DNA from 2 places in the Streptomyces sp. P17 genome. Region 2 is predicted to be linked to the other one. Evidence: predicted binding sites of a transcription regulator. Region 2 holds the regulator's gene; the other holds the start of a gene.
What was found. Region 2 encodes HrcA, which represses chaperone genes, less so after heat shock. Its sites were predicted from a motif close to TTNGCACTCNGNNNNNCNGAGTGCNAA; they were not measured.
Positions count from the first base shown of each region.

Region 1: a site for HrcA is predicted at 6,122-6,148, ahead of groES (co-chaperone GroES). Genes of this name have one in related genera too.

Region 1 is NZ_JAVRBF010000026.1:25,595-33,271, forward strand. Features, by position in the region: gene RMT89_RS18345 (response regulator transcription factor) at 1-17, opposite strand, end outside; gene RMT89_RS18350 (WhiB family transcriptional regulator) at 399-728, shown strand; gene RMT89_RS18355 (LysR family transcriptional regulator) at 787-1,704, opposite strand; gene RMT89_RS18360 (hypothetical protein) at 2,023-2,223, shown strand; gene RMT89_RS18365 (SDR family oxidoreductase) at 2,307-3,080, shown strand; gene RMT89_RS18370 (ester cyclase) at 3,153-3,860, shown strand; gene groL (chaperonin GroEL) at 3,918-5,546, opposite strand; gene groES (co-chaperone GroES) at 5,667-5,975, opposite strand; gene RMT89_RS18385 (polysaccharide deacetylase family protein) at 6,200-6,484, opposite strand; gene RMT89_RS18390 (polysaccharide deacetylase family protein) at 6,603-7,532, opposite strand; gene RMT89_RS18395 (THUMP-like domain-containing protein) at 7,515-7,677, shown strand, end outside.
Region 2 is NZ_JAVRBF010000055.1:52,315-59,991, reverse strand. Features, by position in the region: gene dnaJ (molecular chaperone DnaJ) at 1-387, opposite strand, end outside; gene hrcA (heat-inducible transcriptional repressor HrcA) at 388-1,404, opposite strand; gene RMT89_RS30330 (MBL fold metallo-hydrolase) at 1,566-2,294, shown strand; gene RMT89_RS30325 (DUF3097 domain-containing protein) at 2,326-3,132, shown strand; gene hemW (radical SAM family heme chaperone HemW) at 3,133-4,365, opposite strand; gene RMT89_RS30315 (SpoIIE family protein phosphatase) at 4,422-6,278, opposite strand; gene RMT89_RS30310 (HAMP domain-containing protein) at 6,380-7,677, shown strand, end outside.

The DNA.
Region 1 (7,677 bases), on a different contig from region 2:
ACGAGGACGGATGTCATGGCCGCCCTCCGCAGCTGATGCACGTCACCTTGAGCCTCCAGGCTGGTACGAAATCGTCACCTGTGCGGTCGACCGTCTCGGACGCCTGCCCGAGCGCTTGTTGTTTCAACCGCCTCCGCACTCTCAACGACGGTCACTCGAAAGAGTTACGGGGCCGTGCGCCGTCTTCGGCACTCTACGTGAGGGGGCGGACACGGTGCAGACATGCAGGGCAGACCCTCAAGCTTTCATCACAAGCCGTGCCCCATTCAGCCCTTTTTCTTCCCATTTACTGGTGTCTGCGGCTAGATTCGCAATGAGTCATATTTTCATCTCCTTAGATCGTAGATGTACGGTCGTGGACACCGTATCCGCCCAGAACGGCTACAAGGGGTCACGCAATGGCAGATTTCTCCCGCCTTCCCGGACCGAACGCGGACCTGTGGGACTGGCAGCTCCTGGCCGCCTGCCGCGGGGTCGACAGTTCGCTCTTCTTCCATCCGGAGGGCGAGCGCGGGGCGGCTCGGAGCGCTCGTGAGAACTCGGCCAAAGAGGTCTGCATGAGGTGCCCTGTCCGTGCCCAGTGCGCGGCACACGCGCTGGCGGTACGCGAACCGTACGGCGTGTGGGGCGGCTTGACCGAGGACGAGCGCGAGGAGCTCATGGGGCGGGCGCGCCACCGGCTGGTGTCGGCGTCGACCGGCGGCGGTCATACCGCCTCGAACACCTGAAGTAACGTTTCTTCAAACCGGGGCACGCGCACGCGTGCCCTTACTTCTTGCGCCCCGACTACCGCCGGGCGTCCCGCACTTGACGCTCCGCCGCCCGCGCCAGCTGCTCCAGCGTCGCCGTCACCGCCGGCACCTGGGCGAGGTCGGGCAGGGTCAGGGCGACGATCTCCCGTCGTACCGCCGGTTCCAGCGTCACCATGCGCGCCCCGCGCGGGCGTACCGACTCGACCGCGAGCTGGGGCAGGACCGCCACGCCCAGACCCGCGCCGACCAGGCCGACCACCGCCGGATAGTCGTCGGTGGCGAAGTCGATGCGAGGGGTGAAGCCCGCGCCCTCGCACACCTCGACCAACTGGCCGCGGCAGCGCGGGCATCCGGCGATCCAGGGCTCGGCGGCGAGTTCGCCGATCGCCACGGACGCGGCGCGCGCGAGCCGGTGCCGCTCCGGCACGAGGGCGACCAGGCGGTCGGTGAGCAGGGGCCGTACGACGAGGTCGTCCCACTCGCCCTCCTGGGCCGCGCCCTCGTAGCGGAAGGCGAGCGCGAGGTCGCAGTCGCCCTCGCGGAGCAGTTCGACGGAGTTCGGCGGCTCGGCCTCCTCCAGGGAGACCCGGGTGCCGGGGTGGGCGGCGCGCAGGGCGGCGAGGGCGGTGGGGACGAGAGTGGAGCTGCCGCTGGGGAAGGAGACCAGGCGCACCCGTCCGGCGCGCAGGCCCGCGATGGCGGCGACCTCCTCCTCGGCGGCGGTGAGCCCGGCGAGGATCCCGGCGGCGTGCCGGACGAGGGCCTCGCCCGCCTGGGTCAGGCGCATCTCGCGGCCGCTGCGGATGAGCAGGGGCGTGCCGACGGACGCCTCCAGCGCCTTCATCTGCTGGCTGACCGCGGGTTGGGTGCAGCCCAGTTCGCGCCCCGCCGCCGAGAAGGAGCCGGTCGCGGCGACGGCGCGCAGCACGCGGAGATGTCGGGCCTCGATCACACGTCGAGCATAAGCGAACCTTGGGGAGGCCCGGCGCTCTCCCGGTCTGGCTTTGGCCAGGCGCCGCCACGCGGTCGTATGGGCCGCATCTGCCGGGAGGTCCCGGTACGGGCGGGACGGCGCGGGCCCACGCCGTGCCGAAGAGCACGGCGACGCCATGGCCCTCAACGCCCCGCCCGTGTCCCCGGAGTGCCGGTTCGTGCCTCAAGGCTCAGGCGATGGCTCCTCCAGGCCGCGCGGAACGCCGGCAGCCCCGCAGGGGAACGCCCTGGTCGGCGAGCGCCGGCGGATCGGCTCGGGTGTGCTGCTGGAGGTGAGGTGCGCGCCGGCGACTCCGTCGAGATCGTGCACCGGCCGGACCACGAGGTCACGGTGGCGCTGCGGTTCCGTGCGGTCACCACCCAGCGGGAGCTGCTGGCGCGGCTGCTGCTGACGCGGCTGCTGCCGGCGGGCGAGGCGCTGCACGCGGAGTCGTCGGCGGCGGCGCAAGTACGTCGCGCCGTACGGCGTCTGACGTAACGTCCGGCGTCGAGGTGGGTGGGTCCTGGGCAGGAGCACGTCGCGGAGCGGACTGCTCCCGTCCGGGTCACTAATCTTGCGCCATGACAACGGCTCTCATCACGGGATCGACCGCGGGCATCGGCGCCGCGTTCGCGCGGCGGCTGGCCGCCGACGGGCACAACCTCGTCCTCGTCGCACGGGACACCAAACGGCTGCGGGAACAGGCGACCGAGCTGCACGACCGGCACGGCATCGAGGCGGAGGTCCTGACCTCGGACCTGGCGACGGACGACGGCATCGAGGCGGTGGCCGCCCGGCTCGCCGACCGCAGAAACCCCGTCGACCTGCTGATCAACAACGCCGGCTTCGGCAACAAGGGCCGCTATCTCGACGTCTCCATGGCCGACGAGCTGAAAATGCTCAAGGTGCACTGCGAGGCGGTGCTGCGGCTGACGTCCGCCGCGACCGAGGCGATGCGCGAGCGCGGCCGGGGCGGGGTCGTCAATGTCGCCTCCGTCGCCGCCTTCGTGCCGCGCGGGACCTACGGCGCCTCCAAGGCGTGGGTCGTGCAGTTCACGCAGGGTGCGGCGCGCGACCTGGCGGGCACCGGCGTACGGCTGATGGCCCTGTGCCCCGGCTTTGTGCGCACCGAGTTCCATGAGCGGGCCGGGATGGGCACGGACAACATCCCGGGCTGGATGTGGCTGGACGCCGACAAGCTCGTCGCGTCGGCTCTGGGCGATCTGGCGCGGGGCAAGACGCTGTCGATCCCGGACCCCCGGTACAAGGTGCTGATGGGCGTCACGAAGGTGGTGCCGCGCGGGATGCTCGGCGGGATCAGCTCGAAGACGGGGCGCAAGTACGGGCCGCAGTAGAGCGCGAGATCGGGCAACCGGAGGAGAATGGAGCTGTTTCGACCGGACCCTCGGGGGGACGGAGGCGACGCCATGACGTTCGTACAGCTCATCGACTGCAAGACAAACCGGTTCGACGAGATGAACCGGCTGATGGACACGTGGGTCGAGCAGACCAAGGGGAAGCGGACCGCGACGCACAGCGTGATCGGCAAGGACCGGTCCGACGCGTCGCACTTCATCGAGATCGTGGAGTTCCCCTCGTACGAGGAGGCGATGCGGAACTCGAACCTCCCGGAGACCGACCGGATCTTCCGGGAGATGGTCGCCCTCTGCGACGAGATGCCGACGTTCACCGATCTGGACGTCGTGCGTGACGAGCAGTTGTACGAGGCGACCGCGCGGCGGTTCTTCGAGGAAGTGGCCGGGAAGGGCGCTGCTCCCACGTTCAACGACGTGCTCATCGAGGACTATCACGACCACGATCCCGCCAACCCGCAGGACAACATCGGCCTCGATGCGATCCGGCGCGAGGTGGAGATGTGGCGGAGCGGCTTCGACTTCTCGTTCACGATCGAGGACCAACTGGCGCAGGGCGACCTGGTGTGCACCCGCTGGACCTGGAGCGGCCTGCACAAGGGCGACTTCATGGGCATCGAGGCCACCGGGAGGAAGGTGTCCATGACCGGGTGCACCATCCAGCGGTGCACTCCGGACGGGAAGATCGCCGAGGGCTGGTGGCAGTACGACCGGCTGGGGCTGATGGAGCAGTTGGGCGCGCTGGACGAACTGGAGCAGTAGGGCGGAACGCGAAGGCCCGGCACCCTCACGGGTGCCGGGCCTCAGTGCTGACGTATGTCAGTGGGAGTGGCCGTGACCGTGGCCGTGACCGCCGGCCGGCTCCTCCTCTTCCTTCTTCTCGACGACCAGGGTCTCGGTCGTGAGCAGCAGGGAGGCGATGGAGGCGGCGTTCTCCAGGGCGGAGCGGGTGACCTTCACCGGGTCGATGACGCCGGCCTTGACCAGGTCGCCGTACTCGCCGGTGGCGGCGTTGAAGCCCTGGCCCTTGTCGAGCTCGGCGACCTTGGAGGTGATGACGTAGCCCTCCAGGCCGGCGTTCTCGGCGATCCAGCGCAGCGGCTCGACGACCGCGCGGCGGACGACGGCGACACCGGTGGCCTCGTCGCCGGTCTTGCCCAGACCGCCTTCCAGGACCTTGGCGGCGTGGACCAGAGCGGAGCCACCACCGGAGACGATGCCCTCCTCGACCGCGGCGCGGGTCGCGGAGATGGCGTCCTCCAGACGGTGCTTCTTCTCCTTCAGCTCCACCTCGGTGGCGGCGCCGACCTTGATCACGCACACGCCGCCGGCCAGCTTCGCGAGGCGCTCCTGGAGCTTCTCGCGGTCCCAGTCGGAGTCGGTGTTCTCGATCTCGGCCTTGATCTGGGCGACGCGGCCGTGGACGTCGTCGGACTTGCCGGCGCCGTCGACGATGGTCGTGTCGTCCTTGGTGACCGTGATGCGGCGGGCGCTGCCCAGCACGTCCAGCCCGGCCTGGTCGAGCTTGAGGCCGACCTCCTCGGAGATGACCGTGGCGCCGGTGAGGACCGCCATGTCCTGCAGCATCGCCTTGCGGCGGTCACCGAAGCCGGGGGCCTTGACCGCGACCGCGTTGAAGGTGCCGCGGATCTTGTTCACGACCAGGGTCGACAGGGCCTCGCCCTCGACGTCCTCGGCGATGATCAGCAGCGGCTTGGAGGCACCGGCCTGGATGACCTTCTCCAGCAGCGGCAGCAGGTCCTGGATGGAGGAGATCTTGCCCTGGTTGATGAGGATGTAGGGGTCCTCCAGGACGGCCTCCATGCGCTCCTGGTCCGTAACGAAGTACGGCGACAGGTAGCCCTTGTCGAAGGCCATGCCCTCGGTGAAGTCCAGCTCCAGACCGAAGGTGTTGGACTCCTCGACGGTGATGACACCGTCCTTGCCGACCTTGTCCATCGCCTCGGCGATGAGCTCGCCGACTTGGCTGTCCTGGGCGGACAGACCGGCGACGGCGGCGATGTCGGACTTCTCGTCGATGGGGCGGGCGGTCGCGAGGAGTTCCTCGGAGATCGCCTTGACCGCGGCGTCGATGCCCTTCTTCAGGGCGGCCGGGGAGGCACCCGCGGCGACGTTCCGCAGGCCCTCGCGGACGAGCGCCTGGGCCAGCACGGTGGCGGTGGTCGTACCGTCACCCGCTACGTCGTTGGTCTTGGTCGCCACCTCCTTCACCAGCTGGACGCCGAGGTTCTCGTACGGGTCCTCGACCTCGACCTCGCGGGCGATGGTGACGCCGTCGTTGGTGATGGTGGGGGCGCCGAACTTCTTGTCGATGACGACGTTGCGACCCTTCGGGCCGATCGTCACCTTGACCGTGTCGGCCAGTTTGTTGACGCCGCGCTCAAGGGCGCGACGGGCGTCCTCGTCGAACTTCAGGATCTTCGCCATGACAGCGGGAGCCCTCTCGGAAATCTGTGGGTGGAAAAGGCACTGCGCCCCGGGCGCCCGGCTTCTTATGTGGTCGCGGGGGCCAGGGGCGCAGCTGGAAGCAGAGGTGCTTCGCGGTGATTACTTCTCGATGATCGCGAGCACGTCGCGAGCCGAGAGGACGAGGTACTCCTCGCCGTTGTACTTCACCTCGGTGCCGCCGTACTTGCTGTACAGCACGATGTCGCCGGTCTTGACGTCGAGCGGCAGGCGCTCGCCGTTCTCGAAGCGGCCCGGGCCCACGGCCAGGACGACGCCCTCCTGGGGCTTCTCCTTGGCGGTGTCCGGGATGACCAGGCCAGAGGCGGTGGTCTGCTCCGCGTCGAGCGGCTGGACCACGATGCGGTCCTCAAGCGGCTTGATGGCAACCTTGGAGCTGGTGGTCGTCACGATCCGACCTCCCCCTTCGGAGATCTCACGGGGTTAACTGTCTGAGGTGGCGACCAGGTGGATCCGTCGTCGCGGGTGCCGGACCTGCCCGTCGCGTAGTTGGCACTCTCCACTGGGGAGTGCCAGAGCCGAGACTATGACCGTGATTAGCACTCGGTCAAGCGGAGTGCCAATCGCGTCCCGAAGGCCGGATGATTACGGGTGGTCCTCCAGGCGCCCCACCCTCATGTCGCGGGGGCGCAGCCGGCCGCCGCGCGGAGTGTGGTGCGTGCGCGCCGGCCCACGTAGGGGAGTCCGCGCAGGGCCGTGTGGTCGAGGGTGTGGTTCTGGATCGAGGCGCCCACCGACTGCAGGCGGGCGAAGTGGGCGTACCCCGGTCCGGCCACGCTGTCGGTGAGGAACACGGCGACCGGGAGCCGCAGTTCACGGACCAGGTCGGCGGGGTCCTGCTCGGCGCCGTCGTCGTAGGTGAGGAAGACGACCCTGTCGCGGGCCGGGATGTGTTCCACGACGGGCGGGAGGGGAGCGCGTACCGCCTGTTCTCCTGGCCGGTCCGAGGGGCCCGCGGCCCGGGCGCAGCCCGTCGGGAGTACGGCCGCCGGCGCCCCGGCGAGCGGGCCCCGGGCCTCACAGGTAGTCCTCCAGACGTGCCACCGCGTACCCCTTGGCGGTGATCTTGTCGAGGAACCGGCGGATCATGTCGGGCATGGTGCCCTTCCAGTGCTCCTTGCCCCGGAAGTGGCTGAGCACGATGTCGCCGGGGTGGATGTCCCGGTCCCACTCGCGGTACTCCCAGCGGTCGACGAAGACCTCCTCGTTCCACAGGGGCGCATGGGTGATGCCGCAGGCCTGGGCGGCGCGCAGGGTGTTCGCGTCGTAGCTGCCGAAGGGCGGGCGGAAGAGGACGGGCCGTTTGCCGTACCGCTTCTCGATCACGTCCTGCATCCCGCAGATCTCGCGCTTCTGGCGGGCGTAGGAGAGGCCGCGCATGAAGGGGTGTTGGAGGGTGTGGTTGTTGAGGCCGACGCCTTGGTCCTGCATCCGCTTGAAGTAGGCGTAGTCCTCCTTCACCAGGTAGTCGCTGAGGAAGGCGGTGTACGGGATCTTCAGCTCGGTCATCATGCGCAGGAACGCCGGGTCCTTCTCGGCGCCGTCGTCGATGGTGAGGAAGACGATCTTCCGCTCGGTGGGGACCGTGGTGAAGACCGGCGGGAGGCCGCGTTCGGCGTGGCCGTCGACCTCGAAGCCCTTGCGGGTGGTGATCCTCGGCTTCTTCGCGGGGGGCGCCGGGGGCGTCAGCGGGACCTTGGCCAGGCCCCAGCGTTTCGCGGCGGCGGCCCGGGCGGCGGCGGAGGCGCGCAGCTTGGTCGCGTAGAAGTCCAGGGCGCGGGCGGGCGGCGCCAGGAGGGGCTGCTGGCCGGGGGCGGGGCGGGCCTTCGAGCCGGTTGCCTGGGAGCAGCCGGAGGCGATGGCGGCGACGGCGAGCACGGCGATTCCACCGCGGATCCGCAGCCCTCGAATGGAACGGTTTTTATCATTTTGTACTACTACTCGCATGGGGCCGGATCCTCCCAGCCCCCCGCTCCGATCCCCCGCCGACACCTCCGCCGCGGGCGCGCCATCCACCGACTGGCCCACAATGATCCGGTGAACGACCTGGCTCCCCTCCTGACCCCCGAGGGCCGCGCCCTCCTCGACGAAG
Region 2 (7,677 bases):
GAAGGCCGCCTCGTCGAGCTCGATCTCCAGACGGATCATGGCGTCCTGGCCACGGCGGGTACGCGAGCGCGGACCGCGCTGCGACGCCGTACCGAAGAAAGCGTCCATGATGTCCGAGAAGTTCCCGAAGCCACCCGCGCCGAACCCGCCCGCGCCCGCGCCGCCCGCCTGGGACAGCGGGTCGCCGCCGAGGTCGTAGACCTGCTTCTTCTGCGGGTCCGAGAGCACCTCGTAAGCGGCGTTGATCTCCTTGAACCGCTCCTGGGTCTTCGGATCGGGGTTGACGTCCGGGTGCAGCTCGCGCGCGAGCCGCCGGAAGGCCTTCTTGATCTCTTCCTGCGACGCGTCGCGACGCACGCCGAGAACGGCGTAGTAGTCCGTGGCCACTTACGACTCCGCCAGGATCTGTCCGACGTACCGTGCCACTGCGCGTACCGCTCCCATCGTTCCCGGGTAATCCATGCGGGTCGGTCCGACCACGCCGAGCTTGGCGACTGCCTCGCCGCCCGAACCGTAGCCGACCGACACGACAGACGTGGAGTTGAGTCCCTCATAGGCGTTCTCGTGCCCGATGCGCACGGTCATGCCCGAATCCCCCGCCTCACCAAGGAGTTTGAGGAGCACCACCTGCTCCTCAAGGGCCTCCAGGACGGGCCGGATGGTGAGGGGGAAGTCATGTCCGAAGCGGGTGAGATTGGCGGTGCCGCCGATCATCAGCCGCTCCTCGTTCTCCTCGACCAGCGTCTCCAGCAGTGTGGAGAGGACGGCCGAGACCGTGCCGCGGTCCTCCGTGTCGAAGCCCTCGGGGAGGTCCTCGACGAGCGTCGGCACATCGGTGAAGCGCCGGCCCGCGACCCGGCTGTTCAGCCGCGCCCGCAGATCGGCCAGCGACGTCTCGCCGAACGGCGCCGGGCAGTCGACCATCCGCTGTTCGACCCGCCCGGTGTCCGTGATCAGCACGAGCATCACGCGCGCGGGAGCGAGCGAGAGCAGCTCGACATGGCGCACGGTGGAGCGGGTGAGCGACGGATACTGCACGACCGCGACCTGCCGGGTGAGCTGGGCCAGCAGCCGCACCGTCCGAGCGACGACGTCGTCGAGATCGACGGCGCCTTCGAGAAAGCTCTGGATGGCACGCCGCTCGGGCCCGGTCATCGGCTTGACGCCGGCCAGCTTGTCGACGAAGAGGCGGTAGCCCTTGTCCGTCGGGATGCGGCCGGCGCTGGTGTGCGGCTGAGCGATGTAGCCCTCGTCCTCCAGCGCCGCCATGTCGTTGCGGACGGTCGCCGGGGAGACGCCGAGGTTGTGCCGCTCGGTCAGGGCCTTCGACCCCACCGGCTCCTCGGTGCCCACATAGTCCTGGACGATGGCGCGCAGCACCTGAAGCCTGCGTTCGCTCAGCATCCGCGCTCACCTCCAGAAGTCGTCCCCCAGTCCCCCGGGGCGCCTCGCCTGGCACTCTGTCCGTCCGAGTGCCAGCGTTCCCGGCCCCAGTGTACGGCGGTGGGGTACTCCCCCGGCAAGGTCGGTCCTGCTGTGACGGCTCGTACAGCTAGCGTCGCGGTATGACGGTGACTTGGGAAGAGCTCGGGTGGGAGCGGGTCGCGGACGGTGTGGGGCGGTGCCGGCTGCCGGGCTGGGACTGTACGGCGGGGCTGGTCGTCGGCGAGGGTACGGCGCTGGTGGTCGACGCCGGGTCGAGCCTGGCCGAGGGGGCGCGGCTGCGGATGCGGGCGGAGGCGCTCGCCGGTCACCGTGTGACCCATCTCGCGCTGACCCATCCGCACTTCGACCATGTCTTCGGGGCGGCGGCGTTCGCGGGCGCGGAGGTCTACGGCGCGGTGGGCGTCGACTCGGTGTACGGGCCGCACGGGCGGGCGGAGCTGCGCGCGGACGCGGTACGCCACGGCATGGACGCGCGCGCGGCGGACGAGGCGGTGGACACCCTGGTGCAACCCCGCCACCACGTCTCCGGCGAGTGGACCCTGGACCTCGGCCCCGGCCGCCAGGTCCTCCTGGCCAACGTCGGACCCGGCCACACCGCCCACGACCTGGTCGTCCTGGTCCCGGGCAGCCCCGAGGCCGTCTTCTGCGGCGACCTGGTCGAGGAGTCCGGCGAACCCCAGGCGGGCCCGGACGCCGTACCGTCCCAGTGGCCGGCGGCATTGGACCGCCTGCTGTCCTTGGGCGGCGAGGACGCGCTGTACGTGCCCGGCCACGGAGCGGTGGTGGACGCGGCGTTCGTACGGCGGCAGCGAGACGCCCTGGCGGCCCGTTTCGGCGTGTCGCTCTGATCGCCGTACGGCTTCTCCTATCGTCATCCGAATGCGCCAGTACTCTGCGGACCTGACCCCGCCGTGGAAGAAGCCCAAGCCGGTCCCCGAGGTCGAGGCGGAGCCCGGCCTGGTGGTGGAGGAGCCCGGCACCGGCTTCTGCGGCGCGGTGATCCGCTGCGAGGCGGGAACGGTCACCCTGGAGGACCGCTTCGGCAAGCACCGGGTGTTCCCCCTGGAGCCGAGGGGCTTCCTGCTGGAGGGCAGGGTGGTGACGCTGGTACGACCGGCTTCAGGACGGGTCCGCCCGGCCCGGACCGCCTCCGGCTCGCTGGCCGTTCCCGGCGCCCGCGCACGCGTGGCCCGCGCCGGACGCATCTACGTCGAGGGCCGCCACGACGCGGAACTGGTGGAGAAGGTCTGGGGCGACGACCTGCGCATCGAGGGCGTGGTGGTGGAGTACCTGGAGGGCGTGGACGACCTCCCCGCGATCGTCTCCGACTTCGCCCCGGGCCCCGACGCCCGGCTGGGCATCCTGGTGGACCACCTGGTGCCGGGCTCGAAGGAGTGGCGGATCGCACAGGAGGTGACCAGCGAACACGCGCTGGTCGTCGGCCACCCGTACATCGACATCTGGGAGGCGGTGAAACCGTCGGCCCTGGGGATCGCGGGGTGGCCGCGCGTACCGCACGGCCAGGACTGGAAGACGGGCGTGTGCAGGGCCCTGGGCTGGCCGTCGGAGAACACCGGCGCGGTCTGGCAGGCGATTCTGGCGCGGGTGGGGTCGTACAAGGACCTGGAACCGGAGCTGCTGGGACGCGTCGAGGAACTGATCGACTTCGTCACGGCCACGGACTGATCAGTCCACCAGATCCCGCACCACCGCGTCCGCCAGCAACCGCCCCCGAAGCGTCAGCACCGCCCGCCCCTCGTCGTACGGCCCCTCCTGAAGCAGCCCCTCGCCCAGCGCCCGGCGTGCGGCCGCGAGCCCGTCCGCGCGCAGGAGATCGAGCGGCGCCCCCTCCCGCAGCCGCAGCTCCAGCAGGATCCGCTCCACCCGCCGGTCCTCGTCCGACAGCAGCTCACGCCCCGCTCCAGGGGAGCGCCCACCCGTAAGCGCCGCCGCGTACGCCCCCGGATGCTTCACGTTCCACCAGCGCACCCCGCCCACGTGCGAGTGCGCTCCCGGACCGGCGCCCCACCAGTCGGCGCCCCGCCAGTACAGCTCGTTGTGCAGGCACCGGCCGGCCGCAGAGGTCGCCCAGTTGGAGACCTCGTACCACTCGAAGCCCGCCGAGGACAGTACGGACTCCGCCATCAGATAGCGGTCCGCGTGGACGTCGTCGTCGGTCATCGGGACCTCGCCCCGGCGGATGCGGCGCGCGAGCTGCGTGCCCTCCTCGACGATCAGCGCGTACGCCGAGACGTGGTCAGGACCGGCGCCGATCGACGAATCCAGCGACGCCCGCCAGTCCTCGTCCGTCTCCCCCGGGGTGCCGTAGATCAAGTCGAGGTTGACGTGCGAGAACCCGGCCGCCTTCGCCTCCGCCACGCATGCCTCCGGACGGCCCGGCGTATGCGTCCGGTCCAGCACCTTCAGCACATGCTGCTTCGCGCTCTGCATACCGAAGGAGATCCGGTTGAAACCGCCCTCCCGCAGCCGGGAGAGGTACGCCGGATCCACCGACTCCGGGTTCGCCTCCGTCGTGACCTCCGCGCCGGGCGCGAGACCGAACTCGTCCCTGATCGCCCCGAGCATCCGTACGAGATCGTCCGCCGCCAGCAGTGTCGGCGTACCGCCGCCCACGAAGACCGTCCGCACCGCGCGCGGGTCGTCGCCCAGTACCTTCCGCGCCAGCCGGATCTCGTCGATCAGGGTGTCCGCGTAGTTGTCGCGGGAGGCGAGGACGCCACCCGTCCCGCGCAGTTCGGTGGCGGTGTAGGTGTTGAAGTCGCAGTACCCGCAGCGGGTCGCGCAGTAGGGGACGTGCAGGTAGAAGCCGAGCGGGCGGTCGGCCGCGCCGGCGAGCGCGGCGGCGGGCAGCGTGCCGTCGTCGGGGACCGGCTCGCCGTCGGGGAGTGCGGAAGGCATGCCTTCCATTGTCCAGCACCCCGGACCGTTGCTCGGCACCCGAGCACTCCGCGCCTTTACTCGGCCTGGAGCACCAGCAGCGCCAGATCGTCCTCCGGCGGCCGGCCCCCGAAGTCGTGCACGAGTCGCCGGATCCGCTCCGCGATCGACTGCGCGCTCAGCCCCGCACACCCGGCGAGCGCCGCCGCGAGCCCGTCCCCGTCGTCGAACTGGCGTGAGCCGCTGCGCCGCTCCGTCACCCCGTCCGTGACACACAGCAGGCTGTCCCCGGGCCGCAGCTCAAGGGTCTCGCTGGTGTACGTGGCGTCCTCGATGACCCCGAGGAGGGTCTGCGGCCGCGCGGCCGTACGGACGTCCCCGTCGGGGCCGAGCAGCAGCGGCAGCGGGTGTCCGGCGGAGGCGAGGGTGCAGCGGACGCCGCCGTCGAAGGGGGCCAGTTCGCCGTACAGGAGGGACAGGAAGCGGGTCTGCGGGCCGTCGCCCGGCGCCGCGGGGCCGACCAGGGCGCGCGCTCCGGCGTCCGCGGCCTCCGTGGCGTCGTCGAGGAGGAGCTGGTTGAGCCGGTCCAGGACGTCGGCGACGCGGTACCCCTCGCGGGCCAGCAGCCGTAGCCAGGGGCGGGCCAGGCCGATCACCACCGCCGCCTCCGGGCCCTTGCCCTGGACGTCGCCGACGGCGAAGCACCAGCGGCCGTCGGCGGCCGGGAACACGTCGTAGAAGTCGCCGCTCGGTCCGCCCTTGTCGCAGGGCTCGTAGACGAGGGCGCTGCGCACCCCCGGGATCTCGGCGACGGCGCCGGGCAGCAGTCCACGCTGCAGGACCGCGCTGATGGTGGCCTGGCGGGCGTACTGCCGGGCCGCGCCGATGGCGAGCGCGACCCGGCGGCCGAGGTCCTCCACGAGCCCGGTGACCTCGTCGGGGAAGTCCGCGGGACCGGCCCGCCCGATGACGAGCGTGCCCAGCGGCCGGCCGCCCGCGATCAGGCGGTACGCCAATGACGTGCCCGCGGGCTCCAGCGCCTCACCGGGCCAGGGGTGCGGCACGGGCCCGGAGCGCAGGTCGTCCGGGCGGGGCGGCTCCTTCTCCAGCGCCACGCGCAGTTCCCCGATGCGGTTCTCGCTGCCGTGCCAGACCCGGGCGAGCCGGGGTCCGGCGCCCGCGGTGCCATGCGGTCCCCAGCCGCGCCCGGTGAGCTCGTCCTCCAGCCACACCGCGCACCAGTCGGCGAGCCGGGGCACGAGCAGTTGCCCGGTGAGCGCGGCGACCAGGTCCTCGTCGAGCTGCCCGGCGAGCAGGTCGGAGGCCTCGGCGAGGAAGGACAGGGCACCCCGGCCCAGCCAGTCCCGGTCGCGCTCGGGCCGACGCGGTCCGGGGCCCGGTATCGAGAGGGGGCGCGGGGTCCCGGCCTCCTCCTGGTGTTCCTCCGCGGGAAGCCGCGCCCACACGGTCTTCACGCCGGTGCGGTACGTCACGCCCCAGGACTCGGCGAGCCGGGCGACCAGGCTCAGTCCGCGCCCGTACTCCGAGGTGCCGTACGCCGGTTCGCTCGCGCCGTCGCGCGGGGCGCGCGAGGGGTGGCGGTCGGAGACCTCGACGACGATCGCGCCGGTCTCCTCCTCCGTCCGGCAGACCAGCTCGACGTCGGTACCGGCGTGGACGACGGCGTTGGTGACGAGCTCGCTCACGACCAGGACGGCGTCGTCGGCGAGGCGGCGGGTGTGCTGTTCGGTGCCGGGCAGACCGAGTTCGGCCCACTCGGTGAGGCCGGCGCGTACGAGTGCGCGGGCGGAGCCCGGCGCGAGGGGGCTTCCGGGCAGGGTCGCGCAGGTCCACGCGCGCGGACGCACGCTCTCGTGCACAGGCACATCAGAGGCCCGGGAAGCGGTCTCCCGTTGCGCCGGAATGGCCCCCATGGACAGCTCCCCGAGCGGTTCGGACGAATAGCCTCGGTCGACGCGGACAGAGTGACAGACTGGCCACGCCCATAAGCACCGAGTTACCGAAGTGGGCCGCCATGAGTGAGAAGAGTGGTACACGCGTGCTCGAAGACGGTCAGATTCGAGCATCGGATCTGCGTCCTCTGCTCGCCGCGCTGGCGGCAGCCCGGGACGGCGATTTCCGCGAAGTGGCCGATCCCGGCACCGGTGTGGTGGCCGAACTCGTCGCGGCCTACAACCAGATCATGAAGCGCAGTCTGCACTTCAACTCCGAGGTGCAGCGGGTCAGGAGAGAGCTCGTACGGCACGGCCGGCTCGACGAGCGGCTGGCGGCGAGCCCGGGCCAGGGTGCGTGGACGGCCCGGGTCAACGACGTGAACCAGCTCCTCGACGCCATCGTGGCCCCGGCGGCCAACGCGACGCGGGTGCTGGACGCGGTGGCGGGCGGCGATCTGACCCAGCGGGTCGATCTGCACGACGGCTCCCGGCAGTTACGCGGCGATCTGCGGCGCCTCGGCCGGGCCGTGAACAAGATGGTCGACCAGCTCTCCCTGTTCACCGGCGAGGTGACCCGGGTGGCCCGCGAGGTCGGCACCGAGGGACGGCTCGGCGGGCGGGCCAAGGTGCAGGGCCTTTCGGGCAGTTGGCGGGATGTGACCGAGGCCGTCAACACCATGGCGTCCCGGCTGACGGCACAGGTGCGCGACATCGCCCTGGTGACGACGGCCGTGGCGCGCGGCGACCTGACCCGTACGGTCACCGTCGAGGCGACCGGCGAACTGCTCGAACTGAAGCTGACCGTCAACACGATGGTCGACCAGCTCTCCGCCTTCGCCGACGAGGTGACCCGGGTCGCCCGCGAGGTCGGCACCGAGGGCCAGTTGGGCGGCCGGGCTCAGGTGCGGGGTGTCTCCGGGGTCTGGAAGGACCTCACGGACAACGTCAACTTCATGGCGTCGAACCTGACTTCACAGGTCCGCAACATCGCCCAGGTGACCACGGCCGTCGCCAACGGAGATCTGAGTCAGAAGATCACCGTCGACGCCCAGGGCGAGATCCTGGAGCTGAAGTCCACCATCAACACGATGGTCGACCAGCTCTCCGCGTTCGCCGACGAGGTGACCCGCGTCGCCCGCGAGGTCGGCACCGAGGGAAACCTCGGCGGCCGGGCTCAGGTGCGCGGTGTGTCGGGCGTCTGGAAGGACCTCACCGACAACGTCAACTTCATGGCCGACAACCTCACCTCACAGGTGCGGAACATCGCCCTCGTCTCCACCGCCGTGGCCCAGGGCGACCTCGGCAAGAAGATCACCGTGGAAGCGAAGGGCGAGATCCTGGAGCTGAAGTCCACCATCAACACGATGGTCGACCAGCT